Regions from separate parts of the Bradyrhizobium sp. UFLA05-112 genome, predicted to be linked through region 1. Evidence: predicted binding sites of a transcription regulator. Region 1 holds the regulator's gene; each other region holds the start of a gene.
What was found. The regulator LexA, encoded in region 1, represses DNA repair genes until DNA is damaged. The targets are predictions, from matches to a motif close to TGTTCNNNNTGTGTTCNG.

Region 2: a site for LexA is predicted at 2,132-2,149, ahead of SO180_RS01210 (nucleoid-associated protein). Genes of this name have one in related genera too.
Region 3: a site for LexA is predicted at 3,591-3,608, ahead of SO180_RS07770 (DNA recombination protein RmuC). Genes of this name have one in related genera too.

What each region holds. Positions count from the first base shown of each region.
Region 1 covers NZ_JBANBK010000061.1:4,474-10,516, forward strand. Annotated here, with positions in the region: partial or broken gene SO180_RS29290 (ComEC/Rec2 family competence protein) at 59-1,435, shown strand; gene SO180_RS29295 (hypothetical protein) at 1,444-1,881, opposite strand; gene lexA (transcriptional repressor LexA) at 2,505-3,203, opposite strand; gene SO180_RS29305 (molybdopterin molybdotransferase MoeA) at 3,379-4,590, opposite strand; gene SO180_RS29310 (hypothetical protein) at 4,818-4,994, shown strand; gene SO180_RS29315 (hypothetical protein) at 5,096-5,329, opposite strand; gene SO180_RS29320 (HAD-IA family hydrolase) at 5,464-6,043, opposite strand, start outside.
Region 2 covers NZ_JBANBK010000001.1:249,039-255,081, reverse strand. Annotated here, with positions in the region: gene SO180_RS01215 (hypothetical protein) at 1-1,113, opposite strand, end outside; gene SO180_RS01210 (nucleoid-associated protein) at 1,073-2,122, opposite strand; partial or broken gene SO180_RS01205 (IS1182 family transposase) at 2,471-3,914, shown strand; gene SO180_RS01200 (Fic family protein) at 4,642-5,223, shown strand; gene SO180_RS01195 (hypothetical protein) at 5,326-5,589, shown strand; gene SO180_RS01190 (hypothetical protein) at 5,841-6,043, shown strand, end outside.
Region 3 covers NZ_JBANBK010000009.1:99,366-105,408, reverse strand. Annotated here, with positions in the region: gene SO180_RS07785 (hypothetical protein) at 1-383, shown strand, start outside; gene SO180_RS07780 (AmpG family muropeptide MFS transporter) at 523-1,896, opposite strand; gene SO180_RS07775 (GIY-YIG nuclease family protein) at 1,983-2,285, opposite strand; gene SO180_RS07770 (DNA recombination protein RmuC) at 2,364-3,560, opposite strand; gene def (peptide deformylase) at 3,731-4,258, shown strand; gene fmt (methionyl-tRNA formyltransferase) at 4,396-5,331, shown strand; gene truA (tRNA pseudouridine(38-40) synthase TruA) at 5,447-6,043, shown strand, end outside.

The DNA of each region.
Region 1 (6,043 bases):
CTCACTGTAAGTTACTATGGTTTAATGAGAATTTACGCACATCAGCCGGCGTCAGCGCGTGTCCGGCTATCACATGGCGGTCGTCGCCGGCGTCGTGTTCTTTGCGGTACGCGCGCTGCTGGCGCTGATCCCGGGATTTGCAGTGGGCTATCCGATCAAAAAATGGTCCGCTGCGGCAGCACTGGTGGCTGCCGCGTTCTACCTGCTGCTGTCCGGCGCGGAGGTCGCAACACAAAGATCGTTCTTCATGACGGCGGTGGTGCTGATCGCGGTGATGGTCGATCGTCGCGCCATCACTTTCCGCACGCTCGCGGTGGCCGCGATGATCGTGCTCGCTGTCGCGCCGGAGGCGTTGGTGCATCCGAGCTTCCAGATGTCGTTCGCGGCGACGCTTGGTCTCGTCGGGCTGGTGCAGATCGGCATGCCGAACCTGTTGGCCTCGCCCGATCACTCCGTCACTGCGCGCATCGCGCTGTGGGGCGGCCGCGAGCTCGTCATGCTGCTGATGGCCTCGCTGATCGCGGGGCTCGCGACGACGCCCTATGCCGCCTTCCATTTTCATCGCGTCACGCCCTACGGCGTGCTCGCCAATCTCGCGGCGATGCCGGTGGTCTCGGCGCTGGTGATGCCGGCCGGACTTTTGGGGCTGATCGCAGCGCCGTTCGGGCTTGATGGCGTATTCTGGTGGCTGATGGGGATCGGCATCGACTGGATGGTCGTTGTGACGCGCTGGGTCGCGGCGTTGCCTGGCGCCGTCGGCCGCATCACCGCCTTCGGGACCGGCCCGTTGACTGCCGCCAGCATTGGTCTCGTTCTGATGGGCCTGTTGCGCACGCCGCTGCGCTGGGTGGGCGCCGTCGTGCTGACGCTCGCAATCGGTTGGGCGCTGCACGTGCGCCAGCCCGACATCCTGATCGCAGGCGACGGCCACAGCATCGCGGTGCGCGGCAAGGGCGGCCAACTGCACCTGATCCGAACCGGCAAGGACAATTTTCTTCTCAAGGAGTGGCTTGCATCTGATGCTGATCCGCGCGGCGCGACTGATGCGTCGCTCGCCGATGGCGTCTCATGCGACGAAGGCGGTTGCGTGACGCCGCTCGCCGATGGTCGCCTGGTCGCGCTCTCGTTGCGTATCGACGCGCTGGCGGACGATTGCAGCCGCGCCGCGCTGGTGGTGACGGCGAAGCCTGCAGCAGCCGGTTGCGCGGCGATGGTCGTGGATCGCGAGCGTCTGAAGACGCAGGGCGCACTCGCGCTATCGCGCGATGGCGACGGTTTCACGCTGCAAACGGTGAAAGCAAGGAGCGCAAACCGCCCCTGGTCGCCGGCCGGGGCCGGCGATAGCGATTTCGAGCTCAGCCTCGCACCGCGGCCGGCTACTCCACGCAGCAAGGATGCTACGCCATCGGAGGCCGACCTGCAGGCCGAGGATTGAAAGACGCGTCAGCCGATCGGCAGGCGTGTCGTGGGCGTCGTGGTCGTGTGCTGCTCGACGGCGGGCTGCTCTGTCTTCTCGCCGAGCGGCTGCGTCACCGGCAATTGCAGAACCGTGGCACGCTGTCCCTCGACGAGCTGCGTTACCAGCACGTAGTTGCCGTCGGGGAATTCGATCGCATCATGATGACGATCGGGAATGTGCGGATCGACCTTACCGAACTTGCCGACGCGGGAATTGACGGTGCGCGTCCAGATCCAGCGATTGTCGTAGCGGACGTTGTCGGCGAAGGCGAGCTCGGTGCCTGGCAGGAGGCAGACGGCAACCGAGAGATCACGCTCCGACGCAAATCCACGCGTCGAGGTGCCGCGGAAGGTTGTCGTGACGATCGTCTCGCCGACTTGAGCGGGGCGGGTCGCAACGGCATGTAGGCTGTAGTCACACATCGGAGTGCTCCTCATGCGAGATAGCAGGTCCGCGCCCCCCCGGAGGCGCAGGCCTCTACCAGAGTTGGAAGCCTACGAGTGTATCGCGTTTGTGGGCAAATCTGCGGCCCGTCTGCGCATCGCCCGATCACATTATCTTTCCCGGCAAACGAGGAACAAAGCCTCTCGCCGAGACTCTATCTTGGTTCACATCATTCACTCACGCGAGCTTCCATCAGCGCCGGCAGCGGAGTACCCTGAAGAGGGCCAGCTCGCCTGCGGCGCAGGTGCGATCGCATTGTTGGAATTGCGGAATGGCGCGCTGGTTGCCGCCGCGTGCTCTGCCTTTCGGGCGGCGTGGCCTTTCGGGCGGCGTGGTGTTGCGCTGCATCGCTCGCAGGTGCCGATCCCGCGATCAAGGCTGCCGAGATCACGCCTAAAATCACCTGCCGCATGGGTTTTGTCCTCTGCAGCCCGCACAGCGCATTCGCGCCTGCCATGCTTGAGGATTAGCTCTGTGCAGGTGTAGGGATAATCACAGTGGAAGCGACAACGCTATTTTGCTGGAGCGGACGATCCGTCCGCCCGTATCGCCGTGCGATGGCTGGCAATCTGCCGGGCAATCGGTACTTTCTGCTGGGCAATCAGTACTTCCGATACAGCCCGATCAGCTTGCCCTGAATCTTCACCCGGTTCGGCGGCAGGATGCGCACCTCATAGGCGGTGTTGGCGGGCTCCAGCGCGATCGACGCGCCGCGCCGGCGGAAACGCTTGAGCGTCGCTTCCTCGTCGTCGATCAGCGCCACCACGATGTCGCCGGTGTCAGCGGTCTCGTTGCGCTGGATCAGCGCCATGTCGCCATCCAGGATGCCGGCATCGACCATCGAATCGCCGCGCACTTCGAGCGCATAGTGCTCGCCCGAGCCGAGCATGTCCGGAGGCACGCTGATGGTGTGGCTGCGGGTCTGCAACGCCTCGATCGGCGTGCCGGCCGCGATCCGTCCCATCACGGGCACGGCGACCGGACGCTCGCCGTCGTCGACAGACGCGCTGGCGCTCCGCACCTTGCCGAGATTGCCTTCGATGACGCTCGGCGTGAAGCCGCGGCGGCCGGCGCCTGCGGCTTGAAGCTCGGGCAGCTTGATGACCTCGATGGCGCGCGCGCGGTTAGGCAGGCGACGGATGAAGCCGCGCTCTTCCAGCGCGGTGATCAGGCGGTGAATGCCGGACTTCGAGCGCAGATCGAGCGCGTCCTTCATCTCATCGAAGGAGGGCGGCACACCGCTTTCCTTGAGGCGCTCACTGATGAACCGCAGAAGCTCGTATTGTTTGCGCGTTAACATCTCGACCAAATCCCCCGGTTGATGTCGTTCGATTCCGAGACGCCAGATTCAGCAGAAGCCGCTAGATGCTCGAAACAAATCATGAACGGACACTATATGTTCGATATGTGTTCCGCAACCACTTAATTTTGTGTGAACGCGGCGAAGTTCGCATCACGCGCGAATCAGATTGCACTCACAAGGGCAGCCGCAACACCTCGCAAGGCGTGCCTGCTTCGGCCTTTGGCGCGAACGGCGCGCGCACGAGAAGTGCTTGTGCGGTAGCAAGATTCGCAAGCAGCGAGGAGTCCTGGTGGTTGACGGGAACGGCCACCAGCGTGCCGTCCTCGCGCTCCTCGAGCCGTGCGCGCAAATAGTCCTCGCGGACGTCGTTGGGCCCGACGTCGCGCCCGAGCACGGCGCGCTCGCGGCGGTGATGAACGCGCGAGCGGCCAGCAAGCGCGCGAATCAACGGCACCATGAACAGGAAGCCGCAGACATAGGACGAGACCGGATTGCCGGGCAGGCCGATCACCCGCATCGCGCCGAGATGGCCGTGCATCATCGGCTTGCCCGGCCGCATCGCGATCTTCCAGAACGCCATCTCGAAGCCTTCGGCCTGGAGCGCTGGCCTGACCAGATCGTGGTCGCCGACCGACGCACCGCCGGTCGTGATGAGGATGTCGGCGCCGCTCTCGCGGGCCCGGCGGATCCCGGCGGTGGTCGCCGCAACCGTATCGGCGGCAATGCCGAGATCGACCGTTTCGGCGCCCTCGGCCCGCGCCAGCGCGTGCAGGGCGTAGCCGTTGGAGAAGACGATCTGGCCCGCGCCGGGCGTTGCGCCCGGCATCACCAACTCGTCGCCGGTCGCGAGAATCGCGACCCTCGGCCGGCGACGCACGGCAAGCTCCGGATGGTTCATGCCGGCGGCCAGTGAGAGGTCGCGTTCGGTGAGTCTGGCTCCCTGTCGCAGGAGCACGTCGCCCTCGAAGAAATCGACGCCAGCAGGACGGATGTGCCGTCCAGCGATCGCGGCCTCCTTGATCGTGACGCGCCTGCCGTTTGCGACCGTGTCCTCCTGGATTACCACCGCGTCCGCGCCATCGGGCACCACGCCGCCAGTGAAGATCCGCACGGCCTGGCCCGCGCCAACCGCTCCCGCAAATGGCCGGCCGGCCGCGACCTCGCCGATCACGGTGAGCTCTGCGTCCACCGTCGCCGCGTCGGCGGCGCGCACCGCATAGCCATCCATCGCCGACATCGCCTGCGGCGGCTGCGTACGCCGCGCGGCGACATCGCGCGCCAGCACGCGATGGTAGGCCGCATCCAGCGCAACCATCTCCTCGGCCACCGGCTCTACGCCGGCAAGCACTGCGGCAAGCGCGTCGGACACCGGCATCAGGGCCACGGGCAAACTCCTGCTGAGCAAATCGAAGGACAGGTCGCGTTGCGTTCTAGCCGAGTGCAGGCTTCGAGGCAAAAGGGGGCGATCACGAAGGCGGAGATGAATTGTCCCTCCAGCACCGGAACGGCAGGGATGCCCTTTAGGACAATATCGCGCCTTTCCGCTTCCAGCTCAGAATTGCCGCGCGCCATCGCACGCAGGTGCGTCAGGAGACATCCGGGAGAACCCTGATGGCAGAGACTTCAAAGCTATCGGTTGAGAAAGCTCTCGAGAAGCTGCGCGGCGATGAGCCGCCGAAATCGAAGAGCGCAAAGCTGGACGAGGAGATCGAGGCGCTCAAGGAGAAGACGAGCCGCATGCGCGCGCAACGGCAGCGTCTCGATCGGCCTCAACCCAAGCGCAGTTGAATGCGCCTAGCGTGGACGCCGCGCGATCGTCTCGATGACGAGAAGGACCGGGATGACGGTGGCCAAGCATGCCACGGCGACAACCAGGCTCACGGCTAGCATCAGGTGGCTCCCGTTTCATTGTCCGGATCGACGTCGGGCGCCTTCAGGCTGTGATCCATCTCGGGCAGGGGGTCGCCCTGCGATTTGAGATCCGCCGCCTTGCTGACCAGCTTCGCGGACAGCTGCGAATTCGACGTTGACTTGGCGAACTTGAGAAGGATCGAGGCTTGCTTGTTGAAGTAAGACTTGCCCAACACGATCACACATCCGTTGTAGAAAATCCCAACGGACATACGACTCCCGACGCGTTGATCCGTTCCGGGAACTCTGTCTAAAAATGCACAGAGTGAGTTGGTTCCACAATTTGCTAAAAAAGTTCCCGGTGATGGCCGGAACCGAACGCTGAGCGACCGCAGCAATGGGGCGCTTAGAATCCCAGCGCCTTCAGCGCCTCGCCGACGTCGTGAGGCGACGTGACGTGAACCGCGGTCAGCCCTCGTGCCCGCGCGCCTTCGATGTTTTCGGCGAGATCGTCGAAGAACACGATTCGCCTCGCCGGCACGCCGATCGCGGCGACGACATGGTCGAAAGCTTCCGCATCGGGTTTGCGCAGGCCGATGCTGGAGGACAGGTACATCTCGCGGAAATGGCCGAGCACGTCGGCATACTCCTTCGAGAAATAGTCCACATGCGGCCGGTTGGTGTTGGAGAAGGCGTAGAGCGGCACGTGTTGTGCCGCGCGCGGCAACAGGTTGGCGATGTCGGGCATCTCGCCCGCGAAGATCGCATTCCACCCCTCCAGGAATTGCGCGTCGGAGATTTCGATCCCGAGCGAGCGGCGCAGCCAGTCGAAATAGACCTCGTCGCTGATCTTGCCCATCTCGTGCAGCCGATAGGCCTCATCGCGGACATAGCGCGTCACGATCGATTGCGGTTCGCAGCCGGCATGTCCCGCCCAGCAGGCGATCGCCTTGGAGAAATCGATGTCGAGCACGACGCGACCGAGG
Region 2 (6,043 bases), on a different contig from region 1:
TACACCGATGAACGCAGCGGCAGCAAAGTAGAAAAGAGAAGAAATGAGGGTGTCCGACGTTTTGGCCGCGTCGCCAAAGATCTTCAGTATGAAAGGCGCTGCCGAGACGGCCAGGTCGCGCCAAAGCGTTGCTGCAAGGTCTTGCGCTCGTTGCGCCACCTTTTGAGTTTCATCAATAACCGTCTTGCGGAGATCAGCGAGCGCCTTCAGCGTCTCGCGACTGGATGATTGGACGTGAGCTTCATAGGCAGCTTTGGCCGCCTCAAGTGCCTGGTCCAAGGTCGTGGCGAGATCCTGCTGAGGACGGCTCGCCCGAGCCAGCTCACCAGAAAAGAGCAGATGGCGTGCCTCGATGTCCGTTCCCGAAAGGAAGACCCAGCTCGCGGCTTCAGTCAGTTGAGCACGAGCGTCCGGCACGGCAGGATCATCAGCCTTGATGCGATAGATCGGAGGCGTCGCCGTGGCCTGCAACCAAACCTGGCCTTCATCGAGCCAGGCGCGAGAGACGAGACCGCCCAGCAATCTGCGGGCAGCAATCCTTTCCCAGGCTTGATAGGCGGGCGATGAAACTGCTGGCGCGGCCACGAGCATCCAGGGATTGAGATCGGTGACGACTTCACGATCCGGCACGAAGTCGCGGACGTAACGGCTCGGATCGATTGGGTCGAGCGGGGATTCTGACGGTGGGGTCGGCTGCGCCAGATCCCATGCTGCGACCTCCAATCCTCGCGCGCGAAACCCCTGAGTGGAAGGGAAGTCTGCAATGGCGAGGCGCGGGAGGACAGTCCGTTGCGTCAGATATTGCGGAACGCCGGATTGGAAGATAAAGAAGACGCAACCATCCGCAACTGGCTTTCCAAGCGTGATCACCACCTCGCGCGTCGAATCAAAGACATCGCCCGCGACAAGATCTCCGCCGAGAGCCGGATTATAAACCTGCAAGGACGAGAACGGCGCCGGGACGTCGCCGGCGAATCCGAGCCAAGCCAGCTGTGCGTCGGCGGACGGCAGCCGCCCTCGCAACACGAGGGCGTCAACACGCTCGTCCGCCGAGGCGCCGTTCCCGACTAGCTCACGAACGCGCTCGACCAGATGTGTTGAGCTCGAGGTCATCGAGTGTGATCTTGTCCCTGATGATAATCTCGCCCTTGTCGCGATCGACCGAAATGACTGACGGCGTCAAACCGGCAGGAAATGTCAATTTAACCCCGCTTGCCGTCTCGACGCGGCGGTTTCTGGGCGCCGCAATCGCATTCTTTTGGAGCACGAACGATTCACCTGCCATTCCTTCGCGCTTCAGCCTGGCCTTGAAGTCTGTCACGACTGGGCTGTCGTCAGGCAGCGGTCCAAAAATGCTGTTCAGCCAATTTTCAGCGCTTTCGCCGTCGACGGATCCACCTGACTGGGTGGCATCATAGAGGCGTTGCGCCAGATTTTTCATCGCGTCTTGCGGAAGTATGTCTTTGTGCTTGTGTGCAATGTTGCGCGTGACGTCGATGATTGCCTTGGTCAGCTCTTCTTCCGTCCGCTGGCGTCGCACGAGCAGGAATTGTTCGAAATACGCGGCGGGCCGCTGGGGATTCTGGCGATCGACAACGCAGATTTCGTCGCCGTCTTTGCGCAGCTTGACAAGCGCGGCCTTCTGCAAGGCGTTGCGGTTCTGGACAAATGTCCGCTCGATTTCGCCGAAGGTCGGCTTCGGCTTTCGTGAGAGCCCATGGGTGACGTCGTAGTCGTAGGTCAGAACCTTCTCGTCCTCGAATTTCAACAGCGCAAACAGCCGGCCGCTCGAACAGGACAGGGAGAAGATCAAGAAAGCCCCCACAGCGGTGCTACCTCCATGGGCGTTATTAAAGGCGGTAGCCAGCTTTTCGCTCTCCTCCTGGAAGGTCGCCTTGTCCCGGCTGATGCGCGCGAGTTGCGCCCGGACTGGGGCATCTTCCAGAAATTCGTATCGGTTTCCGCTGTTGACCGAGCGGACGCGGCCCAAGAAAAAAGATGCGTATCGACCGGCGTCGAACTCTGTCAGTAGCTGAAAGTGCTCCTCTCCCGGGCCGACGATATGGAAAACGCTCTGATCGATGCGCAGGCTTTCAAGTTCCTGCTCACTGAGGAAGGCCATAATTCACCATAGAACAAAAAGAGAACAAAAGCAATTGGGTCGGTCTTTAGGCCCAGCCCAGTTACAATGCATCCGATGGATTAATCCTGCGTTTTGGTAAGCTTTCGATCTGGATTTGCACTTTTGCGCCTACCTCTTTGGTGATTGAGCGCCGTGGCGGACGCAGGGTCTGCGAAAGTTTTTCATGCTTCTTCTATTGCGAGATTCTCAGCTCAGAATCACTTTTCGGCCTGAGGTAGGCGGCGCAAACCAAATTCACATCCGTTATCGTTTTTCAGGAACTGAGCCTGGCTGTGTGAAAAGCCACGAGTCGGCTAGGATTTCTCCGTTTCCTGATGGGGGATACGGATGGGACGCTTCGTTGAAGGCCCGGACAGATCCCAGCTGACGCTCTTGCCGGAATGTCTGGAGGATTGGGTAAGCAAGGACAACGCGGTTCATGTGATCGATGCGTTTGTCGAGGCGATCGACCTGCATGGAATGGGGTTTGAGCGTGTGATCCAAGGAGACAGGCCGGCCGTCCTATCATCCGGCAGTCCTTCTGAAGCTTTACATCTACGGTTATCTCAATCGGGTGCAATCCAGTCGCCGTCTAGAACGTGAGGCGTGCCGCAATATCGAGGTGATGTGGCTGATCGCCCGCCTGGCTCCCGATCATAAGACGATCGCCGATTTCCGGAAGGACAATGGAGCGGCGATCCGGAAGGTTTGTGCGAAGTTCATTGCACTATGCCGGCAAATGGGCCTGTTGCAGACCCCAAGCGTCGCGATCGACGGCAGCAAGTTCAAGGCGGTGAACAACCGCGACCGCAACTTCACGCATGCCAAGATGACGAGGCGGATGGCGCAGATCGAGGAAAGCGTCGGTCGATATCTGCGTCAACTCGATAGCGCCGATCGGCAGGAGCCATCGGAAGCGATTAGCATCAAGACGACGAGAATCAAGGAAAAGATCGCTCGGCTGAAGCAGGAGATGAGCCGCCTGGAAGTGCTTGATGCGGAGATGCGCAACACGCCGGATCAACAGATATCGCTCACCGATCCGGATGCCCGTTCGATGGCCACCAGCGGACGCGGATCGGGTGTCGTCGGCTACAATGTCCAGGTCGCGGTGGACACCGAACACCATCTGATTGTCACGCACGAGGTCATAAACGTAGGCAACGACCGTGGGCAGCTTGCTCGGATGTCGAAGCAAGCCAAAGAAGTGCTCGAAGTGGACAAACTCGAGGCGGTCGCCGACCGTGGCTACTTCGACGGAGAGGAGATATTAGCCTGCGAAGAGGCTGGCGTTGTAGTCACCTTGCCCAAGCCCATGACGTCGAACGCCAAGGCGGAGGGCCGGTTCGGCAAACAGGACTTCGCCTACCTGCCTGATGAGGACGTCTACCGCTGCCCATCCGGCCAGCTGCTGCCCTATCACTACACCAACATCGAGCATGGAATGACGCTGCGCCGTTACTGGTCGACAGCGGCGTGCCAAGGCTGCGCGATCAAGAGCCAATGTACGCCGTCCAAGGAACGCCGCATCGCGCGCTGGGAGCATGAGCATGTGGTCGAGGAGGTCCAGAGACGGCTCGATTCCGATCCCGACGCCATGCGGACGCGGCGCGAGACGGTCGAGCATCCCTTCGGCACGATCAAAGCCCGTATGGGTGCGACCCACTTCCTGATGAAGCGCCTACCGAATGTCGCCGCTGAGATGGCGCTGCATGTTCTCGCCTATAACCTCACACGGGTGATGAACATCGTCGGCAAACCGAGCCTGATTGCAGCCATCCGCGCCGCCTGAAGGCCGGAAAGTGCGTCCAAAAGCGCAATACCGCGTCGCGATACCCACTTTGGCCGTCATCGAACGATCCGACGCGAGAACATGAGCCGCCTGCAACGATTGACGATCACGGCCGCGTGCCGACCTATCCGTTTACACACAACCAAGAGCCAATGCAGACAGACTTTTCAGGGCCCGTGAATGTTTTTCGTGACCGACGACTACCCGCGTTGGCCACGGGTATGCGGCGCTGCTCGACGCCTATGGCCTGGCCGTCCCGGTCCGCGCATCCTTTCCGCCGTTGGGACAAAGCACCGGATCATCGCGCAAGGGGGATGGCGCATCCTTACGCCACGCCATGCGCCGGACGCTACTCTCGAGGGACATCTTACGTTCGCGCTGAAGAACAAGGCCTCGACCTTGCAATTCTGAAGAGGCCTTTCCTCGCTGTGACGGAGGACGAGATTGCAGAGCTTGTGAGGCAGAAGCCGACGGGCCTCTATACACGACGTATCTGGCTTCTCTATGAATGGTTGTTAGAGCGTCAGCTAGATTTGCCTGCGGCAGACAAGGTCTCTTACGTCAATGCCGTTGATCCAGAACTTCAATACGCGTCCTCCGGGCAGAATTCGGTACGCCATCGGGTCCGCAACAATCTTCCGGGAGCACCGGGCTTCTGTCCGCTCGTCTTCAAGTCGCCGGCACTGACGCAATTGTTGCGCAGGATCTTAATGAGCGGGCGCGTGTCGTGGTGAGCCAGGTTCCGAAAGATCTGCTCGCGCGAACTGCCGCCTTCCTTCTTCTGAAGGACTTAAAGTCCAGCTACGTCATCGAAGGTGAGAGACCGCCGCAGGATCGCATCCAGCGGTGGGGCAGTGAGGCGGGACGGGCAGCGCTCGATGTAGCAGAGCTTTTACGCCTCCAGCGCATCGTGATCGGCGATGAGCGCTTCGTGAAGCTTGGCTTCCGTACCGAGGGCGGCTTCGTTGGCGAGCATGACCGCGAGACGCAAAGACCCATTCCGGACCATATAAGTGCGCGCCAAGAAGACATCGACTCCCTCATCCGCGGACTGATCGCATTCGATCAAGCAGCAGAAAACGAGCTTGATCCAGTTGTCGCTGCCGCCGTACTTGCCTTCGGGTTCGTCTACATTGATCCGTTCGAGGAATGGCCGTATTCACCGGTACCTCATGCACCATGTTCTGGCGCGGCGCGGGTTCAATCCTGCCGGAATCCACTTTCCTGTTTCAGCAGCAATTCTCGACAAGATCGGCGAATACAAGGAAGTGTTGGAAAGCTATTCGAGTCGATTGCTTCCGTGTGTTGAATGGGAGCCAAGCCGAAAGGGTAACGTCAAGGTTATGAACGACACGGTGATTTCTACCGCTTCTTCGACGCGACGCCGCACGCCGAGTTTCTGTACGAATGTGTGCAGAGAACGATCGACGAAGATCTTCCGAAGGAAACGCGATTCCTGCGGAGCTTCGATACGTTCCGGGCAGGTGTCGAAAACATCATCGATATGCCGGAACGGACGCTTAACGATCTCTCTGGATTCCTGCGGCAGAACGCAGGACGCCTTTCCAAGCGCGCTCGCGATGGCGAATTCTCGCAATTGACGCCGGATGAAGTCACAAGGATTGAAGAGCTTTATCAAACGGCATTCGCGGAGGACTCTGAAACATCCGATTAGTCGTGTTGGATTGTCTCTCTTTTTTAGTCAAGAGTATAACTCGCAGGCTGTTGAAGAAGTAGCCAAACGGTGGGCGATAAATGGAATGTCGTCGCCGCCTTCAAGGTATATCTCACCTTCAAGCGAGCCATCGGCGAGTTCTTCTGCCCAACCACGGCCTCTTGCGGGCTCCATCTCGTCGCTGCCATCCCTCGTGAAGTCGACAGCATCCGCCTGTCCTCACTGACGGGGCCGAGAGGAACGCTTGGATCGTGGCATTGAGAGTTGCCGAGTTGTTGTTCGGCGACGAAGATGCGCCCTTGGAGTCGACGACGCTGATTACATTGCGACGTTCTGTTCAGCAGTTCGACCGCGCCGAAATTGGGTTCCTCGATGCGCAAGAGCATTACATGATTAAGCTGCCCAGATCTCGCCCGCTCACGTCGAAGCGGCCGAAGACGGTCGCCGATCACAA
Region 3 (6,043 bases), on a different contig from region 1:
CGCTGGTGACGCCGGCCGTCTCCGCGCAACAGGAGGATGAGGCGCCCCCGCCGTCAAAGCCCGGCAAGCCGATCAGCAACGGCGAGGTGCTCTCCGGCGAGCTGAACACCATGCGCGTGCGCGACGTCAAGAATGGCAAGAAGGTTGCGACCTACCAGATCACGTCCGAGCCACGCCGCCTGCCGGCGCCGAGCGGGTTGTGCAATCTCGAGACCGGTCCCGAGACATTCCAGCTCGTCACCTCCAGTGACGCGCAGGCCACGCAGCTGAAATCATTCGTCGGCAAGGAAATTTCCGTGAAGGTCGACGAAGTCACCTGCGCCAGCGATCCCGGCCAGATGAGCGAAGCCGTGATCACGAAGTGGAGCCTGGTGAAGAAGTAGTTGGGGGCGGCTCGCCGCGAAGGCAGCTGCCGTAGGGTGGGCAAAGGCGCGCTTGCGCCGTGCCCACCATCTTTGCACGATTGCAACAGAAGAGGTGGGCACGCTCAGCTTTGCCCACCCTACGGCGGCCACCGCAGCGCTACACCCTGACCGGCCCCAGCGTCTCGAAATGTCCGCGCTTCTGCAAATATGCGAGCAGGATCAGGCTCGGCACCGCGACCACCACGCAGATCATGAAGAACAGCGGCCATCCCGTCATCTTCGCCACGAAGCCGGCGCCTGACGACAGATAGGTGCGCCCGACCGCGGCCAGCGCGGTGAGCAGCGCATATTGCGTCGCCGTGTGCAGCGGGTTCTGGCACAGCGCGGAGAGATAGGCGACGAAGATCACGGTGCCGATGGCGCTGGTGAAGTTCTCGCAGGTGATCGCAAAGGCGAGCGCCCATTGGTTGGTGCCGACCAGCGCAAGCCATGAGAAGGACAGGTTGGCAATCGCCTGCACCACGCCGCCGATCCACAGGCTCGTTGCCAGCGAATAGCGCCGCGCGACGAAACCGCCGGCAAAACCGCCGATCAGAGTCGCGGCAAGGCCGACGCCCTTCACGATCGCGGCATAGTCGTTGCGGGAGAAGCCGAGGTCGATCACGAACGGGGCCGTCATGGTGCCGGAGAATGCATCGGTGAACTTGAACAGCACCACGAAAGCGAGCGCAGCGAACGCATCCTTGCGCGACAGAAATTCCGAGAAGGCGCCGATCGCGGCGTGCAGGACGCGCGCGAATGCCGTCTCGGTCTGCGTTGCGGCCTCCGCCTTTGCCGATTGTGCGGGCTCAGTGGCGAGCAGCGCGGTGATCGTGCCGATCAGCACCATCGCCGCCATCACCACATAGCCCCACATCCACGCGGACGGCTTCGGAATGCCGGTGCTTTCGAAGCCGGATACGATGAACAGCGCGCCTGCGGTCGAGACCAGCATGCCGATGCGATAGGCCGCCACATAGGACGCCATGCCGGCCGCCTGCTCGCTCTCGGGCAGGCTCTCGACGCGGAAGGCGTCGACCACGATGTCCTGTGTCGAGGACGTCGTTGCCACCAGCAAGGCGCCGAGCGCGACGAAGAACGGCGAGCGCGCAGGATCGGTCAGCGCCAGCAGCAGGATCGAGATGATCAGCAAGAGCTGCGAGAACAGCAGCCAGCCGCGGCGGCGCCCGAAGGCGCGGGTGAACAGCGGCACATGCAGCGCATCCACCAGCGGTGCCCAGATAAACTTCAGCGTATAGGGCGTGCCGACCAGCGCAAACAGCCCGATGGTCCCGAGATCGACGCCGGACTCCCGCATCCACACCAGCAGCGTCGAGCCCGACAGCGCCAGCGGCAGGCCGGAGGAGAAGCCGAGAAACAGCACGATCAGCACCCGCGGCTGCAGGTACACGGCCAGGCTCTCGCGCCAGGAAGTGGCGGGAGCATCGGTAGTCGCGGGAGCGGTTCCGGAAGTCGCGTCAGGTGCGGTCATGGAGGGGTGTTAGCAGATTCTGACGGCCACAAGTGAGGTGTCGTCGCCCGGCTTGACCGGGCGACCCAGTATTCCAGAGACCGCAGTTATGGAGGACCAGCGATCCCCGGGTAGAGATCGTTCCAGTCGGGATTGTCCTTTTCGATCAGCGCGATCTTCCATGCGCGCTTCCATTTCTTGAGGCGCTTCTCCCGCTTGATCGCATTCTCGGGATCATCGAACTGCTCGAAATAGACCAGCTTCAGGACGTCGTATTCCTTCGTAAAGCTCTCGACCAATTTCAGCCTGTGCTCGGCCACCCGGCGGACCAAATCATTTGTCACACCGATATAAAGCGTTCCACCGATCTTGCTGGCCAGAATGTAGACGTAGTAGCAGCGTGCGCTCATCTGACGTCTCTGGGATACTGGGTCGCCCGGTCAAGCCGGGCGACGACAGCGGGCGGCAGGTTACTTCATCTAAGACGATCACTCCCCCGCTTGCAGCTTGCGCGGGAACAGCTCTGGGCCGCTTGCGACGAGCCGCGGCCCCTCCGGCGCGTCAGTCTTGCTGAAATCGAGCTCCTCGATGCGGCCGGCGCGCTTCTCGATCTTGTCGGCCGAGATCAGGACCTGGCGCACGTCCTCGTTCACGTCGGCAAAGTGCTTCTGCAGTTTCAGCACGCGATCGCGCAGGCGACCGAGATCGTCGCCGAGCTTGATCACCTCGGTACGGATCTGGTCGGCGGCGTCGCGCATGCGCGCGTCCTTCATGATCTGCTGCATGACCTGGATTGCGAGCATCAGCAGCGAGGGCGACACCAGCACGACGCGGGCGCGATAGGCCTTCTGGATCACGTCGTCGAAGCCATCGTGGATTTCGGCATAGACCGACTCCGACGGCACGAACATCAGCGCCATCTCCTGGGTCTCGCCGGTGACGAGATATTTTTCGGAGATGTCGCTGACATGCTTCATCACGTCGCCGCGCAGCCGCTGCGTGGCGATGCGCCGCTCCTCGTCGGTGCGCGCGTCGTGCAGCGCAGTCATCGCCTCCAGCGGAAATTTGGCGTCGATGCAGAGCGGGCGCTGGTCGGGCAGGAACACCACGCAGTCGGGCCGCTTGCCGGTCGAGAGCGTGAACTGGAACTCGTAGGAGCCCTTCGGCAGCCCGTCCTGGACGATCGCTTCCATCCGCGCCTGGCCGAACGCGCCGCGCGACTGCTTGTTGGCGAGCACGTCGCGCAAGGTCGTCACCTGCGTGGTCAGGTCGGTGAGGTTCTTATGCGCGCTGTCGATGATCCCGAGCCGCTCGTGCAGCGCCCGCAGGCTCTCCATGGTGTTGCGGGTCGTATGCTCCATGGACTGGCCGACGCGATGGGTGACCGAATCCAGCCGCTCGTTGACCGCGCGCGCCATCTCGGCCTGGCGGCCGGCGAGCGCCTGCGCCATGGCGTCGACGCGGCCCGACGCCTCGCTCTGGGCGTGCAGCATCTGGCTCAGGCGCTCCTCCAGCTCGTCGGCCCGGATGGTCTGGGCCATGGCGAGTTCCGCGCCCCGCCGCGAGCCGCGCGCAATCACGATGGCGATCACGAGGAGCAGGATGAGGGCCAGCACACCGAAGCCGATCAGCGCATCCACGGTGCGCACCGGCCAGTCGCCAGCGGTAAAAATGATCTCGTTCATGTAGTCCTTCTAGCCGATTCGCGAGAGCGCGCGAACGAAGAGGGAACATTTATGGTTAACCAGCAGTGAATTTTTATGGTTAACGGAAGCCTAATTTTTATGGTTAGCGAACCTTTAACGGTGTTCCCGGCCACATTGACCGCATCGGGCGGCCGGCTTAAATCGCCGCCATGGCCCTAAGAGAAATCATCATCCTGCCCGACAAGCAGTTGCGTCTGGTCTCCAAGCCGATCGAGAAGGTCACGGCGGAGATCCGCAAGCTTGCCGACGACATGTTCGAGACCATGTACGACGCGCCCGGCATCGGGCTTGCGGCGATCCAGGTCGCGCAACCCCTGCGCCTCATCACCATGGACCTCGCCAAGCGTGACGAGAACGGCGAGACCGCGCGAGAGCCGCGCGTCTTCATCAATCCGGAGATCGTCGCCTCATCCGAGGAGCTGTCGGTCTACGAGGAAGGCTGTCTGTCGATCCCCGAATATTACGAGGAGGTCGAGCGGCCTGCGAAGGTGCGGGTGCGCTTCATCGATCTCGACGGCAAGCTGCACGAGGAGGATGCCGAAGGGCTCTACGCCACCTGCATCCAGCACGAGATCGACCATCTCAATGGCGTGCTGTTCGTCGACTATTTGTCGAAGCTCAAGCGCGACCGCGTGTTCAAGAAGTTCGAGAAAGCCGCCAAGCGCGCGGTGGAGTGAGGCGCCTCCTCCGCCGTCATGCCCGGCCTTGTGCCGGGCATCCACGTTCTTCGCTCCGCGAGCAAGAAGGGCGTGGATGGCCGGGACAAGCCCGGCCATGACGAGTACCTTGCTCGTTCTGAGGATTGTCTCGCCCCATGCCTCTCCGCCTCATCTTCATGGGCACGCCCGATTTTTCCGTGCCGACGCTGCTCGAGCTCGTCGCGCATGGCCACGAGATCGTGGCCGTCTACACTCGCGCGCCGAAGCCGGGCGGGCGGCGCGGGCTGCAGTTGCAACCGACGCCGGTGGAAGACGCCGCGCGAAAGCTCGGCATTCCCGTACTGACACCAAAGACGCTGAAGACGCCGGAAGCGCTCGACGAATTCCGCGCATTCGACGCCAATGCGGCCGTCGTGGTCGCTTACGGCATGATCCTGTCGCAGGCGATCCTCGATGCCCCAAAGCTCGGCTGCTACAATCTGCATGCCTCACTGCTGCCACGCTGGCGCGGTGCCGCGCCGATCAACCGCGCGATCATGGCTGGTGATGCCGAGAGTGGCGTCATGGTGATGAAGATGGACGTGGGGCTGGACACCGGCGACGTCGCCATGGCCGAGCGTCTTGCGATCTCGGACACCATGACCGCCGCCGATCTGCACGATCGCCTCGCCCGGCTCGGCGCAGACCTGATGGTGCGCGCCGTGGCCGCGCTCGAACGCGGCGGGCTCCAGCTCAAGAAGCAGAGCGAGGACGGCGTCACCTATGCGGCCAAGATCGACAAGGCCGAGGCGCGGATCGACTGGAGCAAGCCGGCGCGCGCGGTCCTACGCCACATCCACGGCTTGTCGCCGTTTCCCGGCGCCTGGAGCGAGCTCACTGGCGTGACCGAGAACGCCCGCGTCAAAATCCTGCGCTGTGAGCTAGCAAAAGGCTCGGGTGCGCCGGGCGAGGTGCTCGACGACCTCCTCACGATCGCCTGCGGCGAGGGTGCGATCCGCATCATCGAGCTGCAGCGCGAGGGCAAGGCGCGGATGCAGGCTGCGGACTTCTTGCGCGGCGTGCCGCTGAAGGCGGGTGCGAAATTCACCTGACACTGTCATACCCCGCGAAGGCAGGGTATCCAGTACGCCGAGGCACTTGAAAATTGGACCGAACCGTCACGGCGTACTGGATCGTCCGCCTGCGCGGACGATGACACCGGGAAAAATGCCCCGCTACAAGCTCACCATCGAATATGACGGCGCGCCGTTCTGCGGCTGGCAGGTGCAGGAGACGCTGCCTTCCGTGCAGGGCGCACTCGAGATGGCCGTGAAGGCAATGTGCGGCAGGGCGGTGCGCGTGCACGGCGCCGGCCGCACCGATGCCGGCGTGCATGCACTTGGCCAGGTCGCGCATGTCGATATCGAAAAGCCCTTTGCGCCGGATCGCCTTCGCGATGGCCTGAACGCGCATCTGCGCCCCGCTCCGATCGCGGTGCTCGAAGCTGAGATCGTGCCGGAAACTTTCGAGGCGCGCTTCTCGGCCATCAAGCGCCACTACCGCTATCGGATCGTCAACACGCGCGCCAACCTCGCGCTCGATGCCGGCCATGCCTGGCGCGTGGCGCGCCGGCTCGACACCGACGCCATGCACGCGGCCGCACAGCGCCTGATCGGCAAGCACGATTTCACGACCTTTCGCGATACCGAGTGCCAGGCCAAATCGCCGGAGAAGACGCTCGACCAGCTCGACGTGCTGCGCGACGGGCGCGAGGTGACGATCCTCACCTCGGCGCGCTCTTTCCTGCACAGCCAGGTCCGCTCG